DNA from 2 places in the Shewanella goraebulensis genome. Region 2 is predicted to be linked to the other one. Evidence: riboswitches for the same ligand, from Rfam matches in the RefSeq annotation. Region 2 holds a riboswitch; the other holds the start of a gene.

Region 1 (4,441 bases), 690 kb from region 2:
AAGTAGGCCAAAATCCCCAACGCATCTTCTTTAGCATCAGCCATATCAATTCGTTCTTGGCTTGCAAGCTCTAAAGTAAACGCTGCTACAGGTACCGCAAATTCACGCCCTTGAGCTGCGCAGTGTTGCTGCAATTTCCACCACGGATAAAACGCTGCTTCATCCATGGCACCGCCAAACTCATTAGGGATAATCAACGAAAACGGAATCGAAAATAACGCTGCTGATCCCATATCATATTCGGGGCAATAGAGATGTTTCGCAGATTTTGGGCCTGTATGTAAATCCAACACAATATCGGCATCATGGGCCATCGACTGCAAAGTCACCGCTAAACGATGGCCAGTGCTTATGCCCCAACCATTATTCAACCGAATTTGACAGCTGCTTAATAGCAACTGTCTAAATGCACTAAATAACTCAACGTCATTCAACTGTTTATTTGCTTCAAACCAGCTAGGGATATCAGCAACGATGGCGGCATGTTCATAATACTCACGATTCCAATTAACCCCGGTGATGGGATCAAATCGGCCTAAAGTAAACTCACCGCTTTTTTGGTTTATCCCCAAAGGATTCGCTAATGGGACACAATGGATATCACCAAGCACAGTGTAGCCTTCAAGCATTGTCATCAACTGATGTATTACTGCATTGCCCTGTACTTCTGCTCCATGGACATTGGCTTGAATATAAACTGACGCAGCATTTGCATCACTTCCCTTATAAGTATAAATCGGCGCCGTTAGTGTTTGGCCTGTTGCCAACTCACCTAACGCCACACTTGATACTAATGCTTTTGAAGTGAAACTTGCTGCAGTCATATTATTAGCCACCGGCACTCATGATAAATAGTGATTTACATTATTCGAATAAATTCTGATGCAGTGAATTCACCACATCAGCAGCTTCTGACTCTGCCACTAAAACACATAAATTATGCGGGCTAGCGCCCTGACAAATCATCCGTACATTATGGTTTTCAAGCACAGAGAACACGCGACTACAGATACCCGCAGTTGACGCTATTTTATTACCAATAATTGCTACCAATGCCAACTTGTCTTCGACTCGAACACGGCAATGTTGTGACAGCTCTTGCAACAATGACTCGCTTAATAAGCCCTGACCACTTGAATCAGAACCTGTTTTATCCAAAGTCAGTGATACATTCACTTCTGAGGTCGTAATCAAGTCTACCGAGATTTTATGTTTTGCAAGCGTTGCAAACGTTTCAGCTAAAAAGCCCTGAGCATGTAACATTTGTAGGCTATGTAAATTCAATAGTGTTTGATCGCGTCTTAGCGCTACTGCTCGAAACACGGGCACTTCTTCAACTTGATGGCGGATCCAGGTTCCGCCCTGTTCTGGTGCTTTACTTGAACCGACAAACACTTGAATTTTTTGACGAACAGCCGGAAGAATAGTTGCTGGGTGTAATACTTTTGCCCCGAAAGTAGCCATTTCAGCCGCTTCGTTAAAGCTAATTTCTGGAATAGGTCGGGCATTCGGTGCTAGACGTGGATCTGTGGTATAAATCCCAGCAACATCAGTCCAAATCTCAACTGCATCCGCCTTTAACGCTTCAGCTAATAATGCTGCAGAGTAATCACTACCACCACGACCTAATGTCGTCGTGCGACCTTCACTGTCAGCACCAATAAAACCTTGAGTCACTATAACCTGCTCAGTTAAAAGCGGTGCTAAATACGCCGCCCCCAATTCAGCAATCTGTTCGATTTGCGGTTCAGCACGACCAAAGTGGCTATCAGTTCTTAGTACTTGCCTGACATCAAATGCGCTTGAGGGTGTGCCTTTTTGACGAATAACCGCCGAAAATAATAACGATGAGCATTGCTCACCCATAGATAAAAGTTCATCAATAATGGCTTTACTTCTATCAAGTACTAATGCATCGCTGAGTGCTGACATACGGCTTAAGAGTTTATCAATCGTAGCCGCAACATCTTGAGGACGATCTAACTTATCTACAATGCCATATTGCACTTGTGCTATTTGAGTCAACAATGTCATGCGGCGCTGATCATTGACGTTTGCTTGAGTCAGTTCGACTAAAAGGTTAGTTACACCACTCGAAGCACTAACGACAACAACACGGGTATGCGGGTTTGCAAGAATGATATCTGCGCAGCGGTTCATTGCAGCATAATCAGCAACTGATGTGCCTCCAAATTTAGCAACAACTAAACTCATGACAACACCTCTACGGCAAACGGATTAGAACATACAGATAGAAATACAAGATTTAAAAACATGATTACACTCCGAACTTACTTCGTTCGAAGAGCCTGGTGCAGTGATAACGCATCCTTAAAGAAGGGAAACAGCAATCTTTCACCAGAAGCTCTCCACCAATTAATAGGTGACAATCGTTAGGATTCAGCCTAAACGACCGATATGAAGTGAAACCAATCACTTGCAATATCTCGGCGCTAATCTCCCTCATAAGTCGTCATTGGAATTGGTTTTCCTCAAACTTACTACCTAGCTAACGCTCCTCTTCTGTTTCTTCCCTAAGGAAGAAAACGAAAAATACCAATAAACACACATCTAAGTCAATTCAGATCTGTACTAAATTTACCAAATAACAGAATATTGAAAACAGGACACTTATTTACTTATTAAGGCAAAGGTGGATATTTACTAAAAATAAAAGCTAAAAGTCTTTAAATACAGCGATAAAGAAAGCAATAAAAAACAGTTTAACGGGTATTTTAACCGATAATGATTCGAGTTTAAGCCTAAAAAATCATAATCAGAAATAATCTATCGATTCACAATGAAGCATTTTTATGTGATTAATTGACTAAAAATTATCTAATCCTATAGGAATTATAGAACAACAATTCAATCCCCAAATTCAGCTGGGTAACAAATACAACTTGAGTACCGTTACATTTGCCACTTTAGTCTTTAGATCGAAGGTATTGAGTAATAGTGCAAATTATTCATGTAAATCAGGTAACTCATTAACAACGCGAGACCGAGTAAAAAAATCACCGATCATTACTTCTGCATCAGGGGCATCACCGCATGCCACCAATGACAATAAGCCTTGGTTAACATAATAAATGGCATGCTGTTTAAATTCTCGACCTAACTCCAGCGCTTGTTGCTTATCAATAAACACAGCCCAACTTTTTTCCATATGGGATAAATCAGGAGCAGCGCCAATTAAAGAGCGATAAGGGCTGTTGTATTGTTCAATCTTTCGCTGTAATCGGCGATCTAATAAGCGGTTTTGGCAGGGAGTCAGAACATTTCCTAGAGGGTTGTGAGCAGTGACAATCGCGAAGGGGATATCATTAGATAGGCCTTGTGTCAGTAGAAATTGTGTTCCTTGATACTTATGCCAAAGGCTATCGATTAAATTATCCATCATTTAATTTTCTCTATTGAACCCAGTTAAGTGTAGTAAACCCTATGTGGCGACAATACCCATGTGACGTAAGTCACAAGAATAATAATTATATTAATTAATATAATCAACAACTTAATTAAAAAACCATTTTTGTAACAATTATGGAGAGTAAATTTGTTAACATTTCATTTGTTAACAAATGCCTAAAACGAGTACAATAATCACCACTAGCTAGATTTTGCTACATAACTATAAGTTGTGATACAAGCTGTTACATTAATCGGTACACTATTTAGCCATTAATTATTCAAGCTTGAACATTTTGTTCTACATTTTAGATAATACAAATATAGAACAATATTAAATTGCCGAGGAACTTTTATGAGCAATTTAATCTCATAGTGTAATGAATCTTTGTTTTAATAGATCTTTCGACTGATTGTGAGTGAGTTAACTCTCATCATACAATCGGAATATTGATTTTTTATGATCACATTTATGTCACGAATGTCTCTTTTAATAATGTATTAAGCTGAGTGTATATAATGTAGCTAGTCATGAAGCGTGTTTTGTTCAGGGCAGACATAGATAAACACCTATCGTGAAATATATAAATTATCGGCGTTTTCATTAATAAGCAGCGCCACCGCCCTAGTGCAACATGACTAGAATCGAATTGTTTTTAATTTAGGTAAATAACATGCAAAACCCACACATTCTTATTGTTGAAGATGAAGCTGTAACCCGTAATACACTGCGCAGTATTTTTGAAGCAGAAGGGTATGTAGTAACTGAAGCAAACGATGGCGCTGAAATGCACAAAGCCATGCAGGATAATAAGATTAATCTTGTAGTTATGGATATCAATCTTCCTGGTAAAAACGGTTTATTGTTAGCTCGTGAACTTCGCGAAATTAACAACATCGGCCTTATCTTCCTTACTGGCCGTGATAACGAAGTTGACAAAATTCTTGGTCTTGAAATTGGCGCTGATGACTACATCACCAAGCCATTCAATCCACGTGAATTAACTATCCGTGCTCGCAACCTATTAACTCG
Region 2 (4,441 bases):
CTGCTGCACTGCTTGATTTAGAATGGCACGCATTAGATGCTAATGCCCCGCTGCAAGATGTGGAAACGTTTGAAGCTAATGCGCTTAAGAAACATGGAGTTGATTTACCAGCAGTGCCGCCTCGTTACCGCTCAACTTACTTTGCACACGCGTTCCCAGGTGGGTATTCAGCAAGTTACTATGCTTACATGTGGAGTGAAATCCTAGCCGCTGATGCTTTTGCTTATGTGCAAACTCAAGGCGGTTTAAATCGTGAAATCGGAATGAAGTTTAGAAAAACTATCCGTGAAGTTGGCAATAGTGTACCGCCAATGGAAGCTTACCAAAACTTCAGAGGTCAAGCGCCGACGACAGATGGTCTACTAGAACGTCGTGGATTAAAGTAAATCTAAGATTTAATTAACTCTCGTACAAAAATGCCACTCAGTTGAGTGGCATTTTTTATGGCTTGATTTATAAAGTTTAAAGCAATTAAAGTCTAAAGCAATTTTATAAATAGTTACTTTAAAAGAGCTCTTCACAAGAGCTCTTCAATAGAATTACTTGGTTGCAATTTTTAACCCTAATACAGCCAATACAAACAACACAGAACAAGTAATAAAGCCCATAGCAACAGAACCTGTAAAACCAAGTACTGTGTAGCCCACTAAGCTTAATGCTGCCACAATAACTGCGTAAGGTAATTGCGTCATAACATGATCAAGATGATGACAACTTGCACCAGTAGAAGACAGAATTGTAGTATCTGAAATTGGTGAACAATGGTCGCCAAATACCGCGCCAGATAATACTGCAGCAAGCATTGGTAACATCATAGTGCTGTCACTGCCCATCGCCATATCGGCAGCGATTGGTAACATAATACCAAACGTACCCCAGCTAGTGCCGGTTGAAAATGCGGTTAAACCAGCCAGTAAAAATAATACTGCAGGCAGTAATGCAAACGGAATATTGCCAGTCGCAAGGCTTGCCATGTACTTGCCTGTTTCAAGCTCACCAATCACAGATGCGATAGTCCAAGCAAATAGCAAAATATAGATTGCTGGAAGCATTGATTTGGCACCAACCTTAAGACCAGTAAACATCATGCTAGTGCTAATTTTTTGTTGGATGGTTAGCAGTACAGTAACTACTAAGCCCACTAATGAACCGTAAAATAGAGACTCACTAACTTCAGTATTTTCAAATGCACCTAACACACTAAACTTAAGGCCTTCGCTTGCAAGTGCATCAGCGCCTGTTGAAACCATAAAGTAAATCGTTGCTGCAACTAACACAAAAATTGGTAGGAACAAGCCCATGATTTTACCGGTATCTGCTTCTGGTAAATCAGCTGTTGCACCTGGTGGTAAGCCTTTGCTTTCGTCAAATAACTCACCTTTTTGTGCATTGCGTTCATGTTGACGCATTGGACCGATATCTAAACCGAAGATAGCCACACAAAGTAATAATAACAGAGCAAAAATGGCGTAAAAATTCATCGGTACCATTTGCAGGAACACGCTTAAGTGACCCGTGTCAGCAAAACCATGTGCCGTTAAGATGCCGCCGATAAGTGCGATGATATACGCACCCCAACTTGAAACCGGAGAGATAACACACACTGGCGCAGCAGTTGAATCTAATAAATAAGCCAGTTTTGCGCGAGATATATGATAGCGGTCTGTTATAGGACGAGCTATTGAACCAACAACAATACTGTTGAAGTAATCATCAATGAAGACAACACAGCCTAAAAACATAGTCATCAGCTTAGCATCACGTTTATTACGAATCCGCTGATGCGCCCAATCGGCAAATGCACGTGCAGAACCACTTACAGTGATTAATGCGGTGATCATCCCTAATACTACTAAGAAGCCAATGATCTGTAGATTCCACGCGTTTAACGCGCCGTCATCCCACACTAAGCTCGTCACAGTGCTGACTAAATGACTTGCAGCCGCACCAAACGAGAAGTCACTTAAAAGTACAACACCAGCAAGAATACCTAAGCCAAGTGAAAGAAGAACTCTACGTGTTACCACTGCTAAAATAATTGCCACTACTGGAGGCAAAAGCGAAAGTGCCGAATCGGCATAACTTGTTATCATCATTTTTATATTTTCTTCGTTAAGTACGAATGGAGGATAACTGATAAGGCAAGACAACGCAGGAAGCGAAGACAAGGATCTTTTCAGTAGCACTCCACAGTAATATCGATATCAACATCGATATCCATTGTTTTATCCTCACGGATAAAAATTACTATGACAGTGCAGCCCCTTTCGGAAACTGCCCCAGCAAACGGCATTGATATAACCTGTTCACTTCGGCACCAAATCCTTTCACGCTAAGTTATTGGTATCACCCAACCTAACCTTACTGATATTTGATGCGCCTCTACTTATGTATTCAGCCGTGCGAGAACCTTATTTGAAGCTCTCAGCTATTACACGCCACTATACAAACATAAGCACGAGGTTAATTACCAGATAAAAGTAGCTTATCTTGTGAGAAATAACATCACAATCAAAAAACACCACAGCAGCTTATCAGCCGTGTAACGATTTGTTAGCAAGTGTGGATTTATCCATCAATAATGACGATTTCAGTCAATTATGCCGCTGTTCACTTTCTTTATTTATTGATGAGTAGTTTCACAGCTTTAGTAATTAATTGAGGGTGATTACTTTTAATTCAGTTGATGCTCTCAGTGATAAAACGTCGTATTAGTGAGTGCCATTGATGATTATTAACTTAACCAAGCGTGCAAGTGAGCCTTATATAGCAACCTAAAATAAATCGTTGCTCTAGAGTAAAGCACTAAGGCTTAACAATTAGAGCATATACTTTAATTGAGGATTGTTTTTATCGCTACATTAGCAGCTCAAGATATTGAATAATAATCCATTTAGTACTATTTAAATCACTTGTTAATAATAAGCCCTCAGTGAATGAAGAAACCTTTAGTCATTAAAAAAGCACTCGCTAAAGAGGAGCTTTAAACAATAAGGAAGCATTAGCTTATTACGAAAGTTTGTAACCTTGAGTACATTTAGAAATAGCTAGAAAGAAGATTTATCAAAAGTGACATTTAAATTAACTTGTCTATTTAAATAGCTTGATAGTTAGCAATTTAATTTGTAAATATTCAGCCAATAAGCCCGTAATCAATCCAATCACGCTCGATAAAATTCTGGTTAATAACTCCCAAAATATACCGCTTTTTTCTAGGCATTAAAAAAGGTTTTTGTCTGTAAGACAAAAACCTTTTTTACTAGTCACTCATATCAAATCAATAACAGCCCCTGGGAACAGACTAAGGACTGTCAGCGATAGCTTATAATGCGTTGGTTAATTCTGGTATAGCATCGAATAAATCAGCTTCAAGACCATAGTCAGCCACTTGGAAAATTGGCGCTTCAGGGTCTTTGTTAATAGCAACAATGACTTTAGAATCTTTCATACCCGCTAAATGCTGAATAGCACCAGAAATACCGACAGCGATATATAAGTCAGGAGCAACAATCTTACCTGTTTGGCCTACTTGTAAATCATTCGGTACAAAACCAGCATCAACAGCTGCGCGAGATGCACCTACTGCTGCAGTCATTTTGTCAGCTAACGCTTCTAAAATGGCAAAGTTCTCGCCACTGCCCATACCGCGGCCACCAGAAACAATCACACCTGCACTACCCAACTCAGGACGTTCAGACTCAGTCAGTGTTTGTGAAACAAACACGGTTTTAGCTTCAGCAACAAAATCAACGGTAACGGCTTCAGCACTACCTTCATTACCCGCAGCATCGAATGCACTGGTACGAACGGTTAATACTTTTTTGTCATCTAAGCTTTGTACTGTCGCTAACGCAGAACCTGCATAAATAGGACGCACAAACGTATCTGCGCTTACCACTTCAATCACTTCAGATATTTGTGCTACATCTAAAAGTGCAGCGACGCGAGGTAATGTATCTTTACCCACACTGGTAGCAGCTGCAACAATATAGTCGTAATCACCAGCAAGCTTAACCACTAATTCAGATAAGTTTTCAGCCATTTGCGCTTCATAAGCAGCTGAATCAGCAACTAATACTTTACTCACACCAGTTAATGCTTGAGCTGCAGAAACTGCTGCACCGCATGCGCTGCCAGCAACTAATACATGAACATCACTACCAATGGCAGTAGCTGCACTAACCACTTTTGCAGTGTCTAGCTTCAAACTTGCATTATCGTGTTCTGCTAATACTAAAATGGCCATAATTAGATCACCTTCGCTTCATTTTTTAACTTTTCAACTAGCTCAGCTACTGAACTTACCATGATCCCAGCTTGACGCTCAGCAGGAGGAGTCACCTTCACGATATTTTGATGTGCTTTTAAGCTCACACCTAAATCATCAATTGAAAGTGTCTCAAGCGGCTTACGCTTAGCTTTCATAATATTTGGTAGTGAA

What was found. A riboswitch is a leader RNA that binds a small molecule or an ion and turns the genes downstream of it on or off. The one in region 2 is predicted to bind lysine.
Region 1: it holds a riboswitch for lysine, as region 2 does, so the genes downstream of both, lysC (lysine-sensitive aspartokinase 3) here and QPX86_RS14180 (Na+/H+ antiporter NhaC family protein) in region 2, are expected to answer to the same signal.

Annotation. Positions count from the first base shown of each region.
Region 1 covers NZ_CP126972.1:4,039,721-4,044,161, forward strand. Annotated here, with positions in the region: gene QPX86_RS17060 (succinylglutamate desuccinylase/aspartoacylase family protein) at 1-824, opposite strand, end outside; gene lysC (lysine-sensitive aspartokinase 3) at 865-2,214, opposite strand; lysine riboswitch at 2,355-2,531, opposite strand; gene QPX86_RS17070 (DUF3293 domain-containing protein) at 2,966-3,400, opposite strand; gene arcA (two-component system response regulator ArcA) at 4,083-4,441, shown strand, end outside.
Region 2 covers NZ_CP126972.1:3,348,056-3,352,496, forward strand. Annotated here, with positions in the region: gene QPX86_RS14175 (M3 family metallopeptidase) at 1-386, shown strand, start outside; gene QPX86_RS14180 (Na+/H+ antiporter NhaC family protein) at 540-2,096, opposite strand; lysine riboswitch at 2,173-2,393, opposite strand; gene QPX86_RS14185 (electron transfer flavoprotein subunit alpha/FixB family protein) at 3,323-4,246, opposite strand; gene QPX86_RS14190 (electron transfer flavoprotein subunit beta/FixA family protein) at 4,249-4,441, opposite strand, start outside.